2 regions of the Bradyrhizobium lablabi genome follow, and region 2 is predicted to be linked to the other one. Evidence: predicted binding sites of a transcription regulator. Region 2 holds the regulator's gene; the other holds the start of a gene.

Region 1 (5,192 bases), 3.8 Mb from region 2:
GGAGCGCCCGATCCACCAGCGCCATCGACATGGTCTTGCGCTCGCTCTGCCCGAAGGCGAGACCATAGCCGCGGGTAAAGCACGGTGCTTCCGTCGCCGAGCCCTTGAACTGATTGACCATCTGGCACTCGGTCAAGGTGATCGGACCGAGCGGCACCGCAAAACCGACGTCTTCGGCGAAAAATTCCACCTCGACTTCGCCGAGGCGAATTTCGCCGGCGAACGGATGGTTGCGGCCATAGCCGCGCTGCGACGAGTAGCCGAGCGCGAGCAAGAACCCCTCATCGGCGCGGGCGAGATTCTGCAGCCGCAGATCGCGGTCGGCCGGAAAACTGAGCGGCTCGCGGGTGAGATCGCCGACCGGCGAATCCGCATCCGCCTGTGGCGAAGATTCGATCAGGCCGTCGCGGCCCAAAATGTCGGTGACGCGCGGCGTCGCCACGGCCGATGCGTCCGATGTCGCGGGCGGTTCGGGATCGAACCCCTCGGAGAGCTGCGGATCGAGCAGCCGATGGGTGTAATCGAACGTGGGCCCGAGGATCTGGCCGCCCGGAATGTCCTTGAATGTCGAGGAAATCCGGCGGCGCAACTCCATCTTGCCGGTATCCACCGGCTCGGTGGCGCCGAACCGCGGCAAGGTGGCGCGGAACGCCCGCACCAGGAAGATCGCCTCGATCATGTCGCCGCGCGCCTGCTTTATCGCAAGCGCTGCCAGTTCGCGATCATAGAGCGAGCCTTCGGCCATCACACGATCGACCGCGAGGCTGAGCTGTCCGGAAATCTGGTCCAGCGAGACTTCGGGAACCTCGCGATCGCCGCGCCGCTCATGCGCCAAGAGGCGATGGGCGTTCTCGATGGCGCGCTCGCCTCCCTTGACGGCGACATACATGCGCTAGCCTCCCTTCGCGACAAGCCGCGTGGTGCGGGGTATCGCGATAATGGTATCGCCGTGGACCAGCACGACGTCGATGCCGCGCGGAAACAGAGTGGCGTTGATGGCAAGCCGCTCGAACAGGTCGGCGGGCTCGATCGTCGCCTGCATCACGGCCTTGCCGTCGATGCCGGGGCCGCGCAATTCGAAGCTCTTGCCTTGCGTCAGGCTCTCGACCTGCAGGATCAGCGTGGTCGACCGGTCAGGATATTCATTGCCGCCGAAGGCAAAGCGATCGAGCGCGGGAAGCGCGCTGGGGTCGCCGATCAGCGCAAAATGGCAGACCGAGGAATCCGCGATCACCGGCGCGCCGGTGTGGAATTTCAGCCACTTCGTCACCTCCGAGGTCTCGGACATGAGCGGGTCGAGCCAGACCGGCGTGTCGTGATCGAACAAGGTCAGCGCGATTGCCGCGCTGCCCTTCATCAGCGGGTGAGGCGCGCCAGTGGCGACCGCGATGCGCCGAACGCTGCCGGGGCGCGCCATCGCATCCATCACCGAGCGGAAGGTCGTTTGCGCCGACAAGACCTTGTCGGCGAACCCTGCGGGCAGTTCGGCAACCGTGGTCATCACTCAACCCTCACCGCGCACCAGCGTGTAGAAATCAACCCGCGTCGCCGCGGTCTCCTTGGCCTTCCGGTTTCGAGCGGCGGTCATGGCCGCGCGCAGCGGCGCGAGTACATGTGACTCCACCGCATCGGCAAATTCGTTCGACTGCACCATCGCATCGCACAGCGCGATCATCCGCGCCTTCTGCCGGTCGCGGCCGAGCGTGTAGCCAAAGCCTACCTCGCCGGTCGAAAGCCGCACGGCCGCGCGCGAAACTGTGGCCTCGCCGAGGTTGAACGGCGCGCCGTCGCCGCCGATGCGGCCACGCACCATGACCAGGCCGTTCTCGCCCTCGCGAAGATTTTCGTAAGGCGGTACCGCGATGGTCTCGAGATGCCCGGCAATCTCGGCCGCGTCGGAATGCGCCAGCACCGCCATCGCCGCCTGGCGATGCGCCTGCCTGGTATTTTGATCGCTTTCGATGCCTTTGGTCATGTCGGCCCTTGCCGGAATCAAGTTGTCTATGATACTAGACAACTTGATGGAGAAACGCCAGTGACCGTTTCGTGACAAACGCATGATTTTTCCGATGTGCCTCCTTGGGCGTTCCGCGCCATGAGCACGCAGGATGCAGCCTCGGGCGTGGCGCTGTGGCGCCAGGTTGCCGACGGCATCGAGCGTGGCATCGCCAATGGCAGCTTTGCCGCCGGCGAAAAGCTGCCGGGCGAGATGGAGATCGCCGAAACCTATCGCGTCAATCGCCACACCGTGCGCCGCGCACTGGCGACGCTCGCCGAGCGCGGCCTGGTGCGCGCCGAGCGCGGCAGCGGCACCTATGTGGAAGCGCCCAAGCTCGCTTATCCCCTGCGCTCGCGGACGCGGTTTTCCGAGATCGTTGGTGCCGGTGGCCGCGAACCCCATGGGCAACTGATCGACGCTTCAGAGGACGTCGCGACGCGCGAACTGGCGCGGCAACTTGGACTGAAAACCGGAGCGCGGCTGATTCGGATCGAGGCGCTGCGGCTCGCAGACCGTACGCCGATCTGTACCAGCACCACCTGGCTTTCCGCCGAAAGCTTCCCTGACGCCGGCCGCGTCTTCGGCAGCACGCGCTCGATGACCAAGCTGCTGGCGCATTACGGCATCCGCGACTATCGCCGGGGATCAACCCGAATCACCGCGGCGATTGCCGACGCGACCGATGCCGCGCGGCTGGACCTCGCGCTCGGGCGTCCCGTTCTCGTGGTCGACGCCACCGACGTCGATATCAACGACAAGCCGCTCGTGACCAAGCGCTCCCGCTTTGCCGCCGAGCGCGTCGAGTTCCTGGTCGAGAATACCTAAGCTCGCGTCAGACGACCGCGCGCCGCCCGATGATCGCAAAGCGGAGCTTGCTCGAGATCCAGTCGATGGCCGCGACCGCGACCAGGATCATCAGGATCAGGAACGACACCTTCTGCCACTCGAGCACGCGGATTTGCTCGGCCAGTTGCAGGCCGATGCCGCCGGCGCCGACAATACCGATGATGGTGGCCGAGCGCGTGTTCGATTCGATGAAATAGAGCACCTGCCCCGCGATCACAGGCAATACCTGCGGCAAAAGGCCGAAGCGGATTTCGTGCAACGCATTGCCGCCGGAGGCGCGGATGCCCTCGACCTGCTTCTTGTCCGCGCCCTCGATCGCTTCGGAGAACAATTTTCCGAACGCGCCGAAATCCGACACCGCGATCGCCAGCACGCCGGCAAACGGTCCAAGGCCGACGACGTTGATCCAGACCAGCGCCCAGATCAGCGTATCGACGCCACGGATCGAATCGAGGAAACGGCGGATCGGAAAACGGAAGATATTTGAGGGCACGATGTTCTTTGCCGCCAGCAGGCTGACCGGCAGCGCGAAGGTGGCGGCAAGCGTCGTGCCCAATAGCGCGATCGACAGGGTTTCGCCGAGCGCTTTCAGATAAAGCGGCAGCGAAGAGCCCGGATCCGGCGGGATCATCATCATCGTGATCCAGCCGAGCTGATGCAACCCCGCCAGCATCCGCGCCGGCGAGAAGTCGAGGTGAACGAGACCGAAGGCGAAAATCCCAAAGGCTGCAAGGAGCATCAAGGGGGTCGCCAGCCGCGCCGATAGCGGCCGGTCGAACACGTCAGGATATCGCGCGTGAAGGCCTTCGGAATCCGGTACCGGCAATTTGCTCATGCGTGGCGGTCCTTGCCGAACAAACGACCGCGGATCCAGCCGGTGCCGATATCGATGACGAAGACCGTAACAACGATCATCAGGAGGATCGCGCTGACATCGGAGTAATAGAATTTTCTGATAGCAACCACGAGCTCCTGCCCGATGCCGCCGGCGCCGACAAAACCCATCACCGAGGCGCCGCGCACATTGATTTCAAAGCGCAGCAGCGTGTAGCTGGCAAACCCCGCCGCCACCTGCGGCAGCACCGCGAACCGCATGCAGGAGATCCAGCTGGCGCCGGTGGATCGCACCCCTTCGACCGGCTTCATGTCGACGTTCTCGACCATTTCGGCAAATTGCTTGCCGAGCGCACCGATCGAATGGATGGTGATCGCCAGCACGCCAGCCATTGGGCCGAGACCGAACGCGATGACAAAGATCAGCGCGAACACGATATCGGGAACGGTGCGGCAGAATTCCATCAGGCGTTTGACGATGACGCGCAACCAGACCGAAGGCGAGGTATTTTCAGCCGCCAGGAAATTCAGCGCAAAGGCGAGCACGGCGCCGAACAACGTGCCGACATAGCTGATCAGGATGGTTTCGCCGAGCAGCAGCGACCATTTTCTAAAACCCCAGAGCCATTCGGTGAGATTGGTCCAGACCCGCGCGCCGTCCTCCAGCGTAAGAATGCGGTCAAAATAGCTGACAAAATTTCCAAAATGCGTGAAGAAGGTCCGCAGATTGACCTCGGCGCCGAACGAAGCAACCACGAGAGCTGCGAAGAATATCGCCGCGCCCAGCGCGACGCGCAGGCGCTTGCGCGCGACCGCCTTGCGATAGGCCGCGTTGAGCGCCGCGAGTTGCTGGCGCGGAAGAATGGATACTGCGATCGTCATGTTATCCGGATCCGGACAAACAAAAGAGCCGGGTCGCGACCCGGCTCCGGTTCCATATGTCCTGCAATCAGGACGCCTTCTTGCGCAGATTGTCGACGAACTTAATCAGCTCGATGGTCTTGTTGTAATCTTCGTTGGCGATCGGCTGCCACGGCAGATTCTTGCCGTCGGAGAGCTTTTTAAAAGCGTCCTTATCCTTCTCTGGAGCATCCAGGAACGCCTGCTTGATCGCGGCCTTCATGTCCTCGGGCAAATCGCTGAGATAGGCATAGGGCGAGTTGATGATGAGGTCCGATTTCACGATGATGCGGAAATCTTCCTTCTTCAGCGGCGTGCCGTCGCTGCTCTTCACCATGTTCTTGGCGAGCATCCGCGTCAGGTTGGAATCGTCTTCCGCGTTCCACCAGTTGGCGGCAACGTCGACGGTACCCTGCGCCAGCGCCAATACCGCGTTCTCATGGCTGCCGGTGAACACCACCTGCGAGAAAAATTTCTCGGGGTCGACGCCCATCTGGTTCATCTTGAAGCGGGGCATGTTGTTGCCCGAGGTCGAATTCGGATCGACCAGGCCCAGATTCTTGCCTTTCAGATCGTTGAGCTCGTGATACGGGCTCTTGGCGAGAACATAAAA
Region 2 (5,192 bases):
CTCGGTGACGATCAAGGGCGGCAGGAACCGCACCACGTTCTCGCCGGCGCCGACCGTGAGCAGCTTTTGCTCGCGCAGCGCGGCCACCAGATCGGTGGACGGCACCACCGCCTTCAGCCCGATCAACAGGCCCTCGCCGCGCACTTCACTGAGCACGCCCGGATAGCGGTCGACCACGGAGGCCAGCTTCTGCTTGAGCAGGAGCGACATCTTCTGCACGTGATCGAAGAAGCCGGGCTTCAGCATCACGTCGAGCACCGCATTGGCGGCGGCGACCGCGAGCGGATTGCCGCCGAAGGTCGAGCCGTGCGAGCCCGGCGTCATGCCGGAGGCGGCTTCCGCGGTCGCAAGACACGCGCCGATCGGAAAGCCGCCGCCGAGCGCCTTTGCCAATGACATCACGTCCGGCGTTACGCCGATGCGCTTATAGGCAAACAGATCGCCGGTGCGGCCTACGCCGGTCTGTACCTCGTCAAACACCAGCAGCAGGCCATTGTCGTCGCAGAGCTGGCGCAACGCCTTGAAGAAGGCGTGCGGCGCGGCGCGCACGCCGCCTTCGCCCTGCAGCGGCTCGATCAAGATGCCCGCGGTGTGCGGACCGGTCGCCTTCTTCACCGCGTCGAGATCGCCGAGCGTCACCTGATCGAAGCCGTCCATCGGCGGCCCAAAGCCCTCGAGATATTTCGGCGAGCCGGTCGCGGCCAATGTCGCCAGCGTCCGTCCGTGAAACGCTGAGTCGAAGGTGATGATGCGATAGCGCTCGGGATGGCCTTTGGCGGCGTGAAATTTGCGCGTGACCTTGATCGCGCACTCCATCGCCTCCGCGCCGGAATTGGCGAAGAACACGAAATCCGCAAAGCTCTGTTCGCACAGCCGCGCGGCGAGCCGCTCGCCGTCCGGGCTCTTGAACAGGTTCGACATGTGCCAGAGTTTTGTCGCCTGCTCCTGGAGTGCTGCGACCAGATGCGGGTGGCAATGGCCGAGCGCGTTGACCGCGACGCCGCTCGTGAAATCGAGATAGCGCTCGCCATTGGTGGCGGTCAGCCAACACCCTTCGCCGCGCTCGAAACCGAGATCGGCCCTGGCGAAAACGGGAAGCAGATGCGACGTGGCGCTCTGGGTCATGGCAATCACTTGAAAGTTAGGCCCGGCCGCGGTGCGCGCATTGGCGCGATCGCATCGACCGCCAGACGGAAAACAAAACGTGCCGCCTTTTCGGGGCGGCACGTGGCAAGCATTCTATGCCCGCGGCGAACTGTGTCAACCGGTCGCCCCCGTATTCTTCCGGTGTCGCGGAAAGGGCGCATTGCAATGCTTAGCTGACGGAACATGTGGACGCACCCACGCGGACTCTTGCGCCGGAGTCACGCCATATTGTAGCTTCTGGGACGTCGGGTACGACATCTCGTGCGGCAGTTCTGATCCTAAGTCCTAAGTGTTCGGCGTACACGTTCGGGCGCGCTTTCCGCGCCCGGCGAGGGCTAAGGGATTCTGCCGGCTGGGATTTTTGACAGATTGGCACCGCAGCGCTGCCCCAAGATCGGCCGGCGCGACGCGAAGGAAAGAGTGCGATGACGGTATTGACCTGGTCTGACGATCGCGTCGAGCAACTGAAGAAACTCTGGGAGTCCGGGCTTTCGGCCAGCCAGATTGCCGCCGAGCTTGGAAATGTGACGCGCAATGCCGTGATCGGCAAAGTGCACCGGCTGGGGCTTTCCGGCCGCGCCAAGAGCCCCGCCTCGGCGGCGCCGCGTCCGCGCAAAGCCCGCCCCGCCCAGCACATGATGCGGGTAGCGCGTCCGGTCTCGCGCGGCAACACGGCGCTGGCGCATGCGTTCGAGGTCGAGCTCGAGGCCGATCCGATCGCCTTCGACAACGTGGTGCCGATCAGCCAGCGGCTGTCGCTGCTGGAATTGAACGAGGCCACCTGCCACTGGCCGATCGGCGACCCGGCCAGCGCGGAATTCTTCTTCTGCGGCGGCAAGGCGCTCTCGAGCCTGCCCTATTGCGCGCACCACTCGCGGATCGCCTATCAGCCGGCAGGCGACCGCCGCCGCCAGCCGCCGAAGCCGGCGCGGTAAAGGGCGCGTGCAGACAACGCGCTAAGTCTGCTCCCTCGCCCCGCCCTTGCGGGGAGAGGGTTGGGGTGAGGGGCTCTATCGTCGTCTTCGAACGTTCGTGATGAATGAAGCGCCGTGCCTCGCCCCTCACCCGAAATTCCCGCTCCGCGCGAATTTCGACCTCTCCCCGTAAAGAACGGGGAGAGGTAAGGAAGTCGCCGCTGGCGACAGCATGCGAGGCCGCTTACTCCGCCGCTTTCGCGAACCGGTCATCCAGCGCGTAGCCGGCGCCGCGGACGGTGCGGATCGGGTCCTGCTCGCGGCCGGGGTTGAGCAGTTTGCGCAAGCGCCCGATATGCACGTCGACGGTGCGCTCGTCGATATAGATGTCGCGGCCCCAGACTGAATCGAGCAATTGCTCGCGGCTGAACACCCTCCCCGGATGCTCGAGGAAGAATTCCAGGAGGCGATACTCGGTCGGGCCGAGATCGATCGGCCGGCCCGAGCGGGCGACGCGGCGTTTCTCGCGGTCGAGCTCGATGTCGCCGTAACTTAACACGGTGGCGAGCCGTTCGGGGCTGGCGCGGCGCAACAGGCCCTTCACCCGCGCCAATAATTCCGGCACCGAAAACGGCTTGACGATGTAATCGTCGGCGCCGGTGGCAAGCCCCCGGACCCGTTCGCTTTCCTCCCCGCGCGCGGTCAGCATGATGATCGGCAGCGACCGCGTCTCCGGCCGCGCCCGCAAGCGGCGGCACAATTCGATGCCGGACAGGCCCGGCAGCATCCAATCGAGCACGATCAGGTCGGGAACGCGTTCCTTCAGCCTGGTGTCGGCATCGTCGCCACGGCCGACTGTCTCTACATCATAGCCTTCGGCGTCGAGGTTGTAACGCAACAGCGTGGTCAGAGCTTCCTCGTCTTCCACCACCAGAATGCGCGCGCTCATTATGCCCAGCCTTCTCTTTTGTTTGACGCGTTTTGTTCACGTGCTCAAAAAACGCTTCGTTTGGTTTGACGCGTTTTCTTCACGCTAACCAGATGCACTTCGCTCGAAAACGCTACTCTTGGTTTGACGCGTTTTCTTCACGCGAACCGGATCTAGTTCGCTCGAAAACGCTGCGTTCTAATTTCCAGGTACTGTCGTGGCAAAGGTCGTCATGTCGCCCTTCGGGCGCTTGTCGAGGATCTGCTGACCCTCGATCATGTAGAACACGGTTTCCGCGATATTGGTGGCGTGATCGCCGATCCGCTCGATGTTCTTGGCGCAGAACATCAGATGGATGCAGAACGAGATGTTGCGCGGATCTTCCATCATGTAGGTCAGGAGCTCGCGGAACAGCGAGGTGCAGATGGCGTCGACTTCCTCGTCGCCCTTCCACACCGACATCGCCGCGGGCAGATCGTGCGCCGCATAGGCGTCGAGCACGGATTTGACCTGCGACTGCACCAGGTCGGTCATGTGCTCGAGCCCGCGGATCAGTTTGAGCGGCTGGAAATCGCTCTCCAGCGCGGCGACCCGCTTGCCCATGTTCTTGGCGAGGTCGCCGATCCGCTCGAGATCGGTCGCGACCCGCATCGCGCCGACGATCTCGCGCAAATCGACCGCCATCGGCTGGCGCCGCGCGATCGTCAGTACCGCGCGTTCCTCGATCACCCGCTGCAGGTTGTCGATTTCGGCGTCGGCGGCGACGACGCGTTGGCCGAGCGCGACGTCGCGGCGGATCAGCGCATCGACGGATTCGACGATCATGCGCTCGGCAAGTCCGCCCATCTCCGCGACCAGCCGGGTCAATTCCTGCAGGTCGCTGTCGAACGCCTTGGCGGTATGTTCAGAAGCCATATTGCTCTCCTCAGCCGAACCGGCCGGTGATGTAGTCCTGGGTGCGTCGATCGCTGGGCGAGGTGAAGATCTTGTTGGTCTCGTCGAACTCGATCAGCTCGCCGAGATACATGAACGCGGTCTTGTCGGAGACGCGCGCGGCCTGCTGCATGTTGTGGGTGACGATAGCGATCGTGTAATCTTCCGCCAGTTCCTGGATCAGTTCCTCGACCTTGGCGGTCGAGATCGGATCGAGCGCCGAGCAGGGCTCGTCGAACAGGATCACCTCGGGCCGCACCGCAACGGTGCGGGCGATGCAAAGCCGCTGCTGCTGGCCGCCGGACAGGCTTAAGCCCGAGGCGTTCAGCTTGTCCTTGACCTCGTTCCACAAAGCGCCGCCGCGCAGCGCCTTTTCGACCCGGCCATCCATCTCGGATTTTGATATTTTCTCGTAGAGGCGGATGCCGAAGGCGATGTTCTCATAGATCGTCATCGGAAACGGCGTCGGCTTCTGGAACACCATGCCGACGCGGGCGCGCAACAGATTGAGGTCGAGCTTGGAATCCAGGATATTGGTCTGGTCCAGCATCAACTGGCCGGTGGCGCGCTGGCCCGGATAGAGGTCGTACATCCGGTTGAAGATCCGCAGCAAGGTCGATTTGCCGCAGCCGGACGGTCCGATGAACGCGGTGACGCGATTGGCGCCGAGCGTCAGGTTGATGTTCTTCAGCGCGTGGTGCTCGCCGTAATAAAAGTTCAGGCCGCGCGCCGTCACCTTGGCCGGGGCCTCGGGCAACGCCACGGCCGGAACCGACCCACTCGCGGCACTCACTGATACAGACAGGTCATTCATTTTGGTGTCCTCTCGGCGCCAAGAATACGCGCGCCAATATTCAAGGCGAGTACGGTCAGGGTGATGAGCAGGGCCCCACTCCAGGCCAACTGCTTCCAGTACGCATAGGGGCTCTGCACGAAGTTGTTGATGGTCACCGGCAGGTTGGCCATCGTCTTGGTCAGGCTTAGGCTGAAGAACTGATTGGAGAGCGCGGTAAACAACAGCGGCGCGGTTTCGCCGGCGACGCGGGCGGTCGCCAGCAGCACGCCGGTGATCAGACCCGATCGGGCGGCACGATAAGCGATCCGCTTGATCACGAGCGAGCGCGGCAGCCCAAGCGCGGAGGCCGCTTCGCGCAGCGGATTGGGCACCAGCAGCAGCATGTCCTCGGTGGTCCGCAGCACCACGGGAATGACGATCACGGCGAGCGCCAGCGAGCCGGCCAAGGCCGAGAACCCGCCCATCGGCACCACCA

Evidence for each region. Region 2 encodes PhoB, which activates phosphate uptake and scavenging genes when phosphate is short. Its sites were predicted from a motif close to TGTCATNNANCTGTCAT; they were not measured.
Region 1: a site for PhoB is predicted at 2,036-2,052, ahead of phnF (phosphonate metabolism transcriptional regulator PhnF). Genes of this name have one in related genera too.

What each region holds. Positions count from the first base shown of each region.
Region 1 is NZ_LT670844.1:720,143-725,334, forward strand. Features, by position in the region: gene B5526_RS03440 (carbon-phosphorus lyase complex subunit PhnI) at 1-889, opposite strand, end outside; gene phnH (phosphonate C-P lyase system protein PhnH) at 893-1,501, opposite strand; gene phnG (phosphonate C-P lyase system protein PhnG) at 1,505-1,975, opposite strand; gene phnF (phosphonate metabolism transcriptional regulator PhnF) at 2,096-2,824, shown strand; gene phnE (phosphonate ABC transporter, permease protein PhnE) at 2,832-3,680, opposite strand; gene phnE (phosphonate ABC transporter, permease protein PhnE) at 3,677-4,561, opposite strand; gene phnD (phosphonate ABC transporter substrate-binding protein) at 4,629-5,192, opposite strand, start outside.
Region 2 is NZ_LT670844.1:4,819,335-4,824,526, reverse strand. Features, by position in the region: gene B5526_RS22415 (aspartate aminotransferase family protein) at 1-1,125, opposite strand, end outside; gene B5526_RS22410 (GcrA family cell cycle regulator) at 1,572-2,081, shown strand; gene phoB (phosphate regulon transcriptional regulator PhoB) at 2,305-3,009, opposite strand; gene phoU (phosphate signaling complex protein PhoU) at 3,187-3,903, opposite strand; gene pstB (phosphate ABC transporter ATP-binding protein PstB) at 3,914-4,735, opposite strand; gene pstA (phosphate ABC transporter permease PstA) at 4,732-5,192, opposite strand, start outside.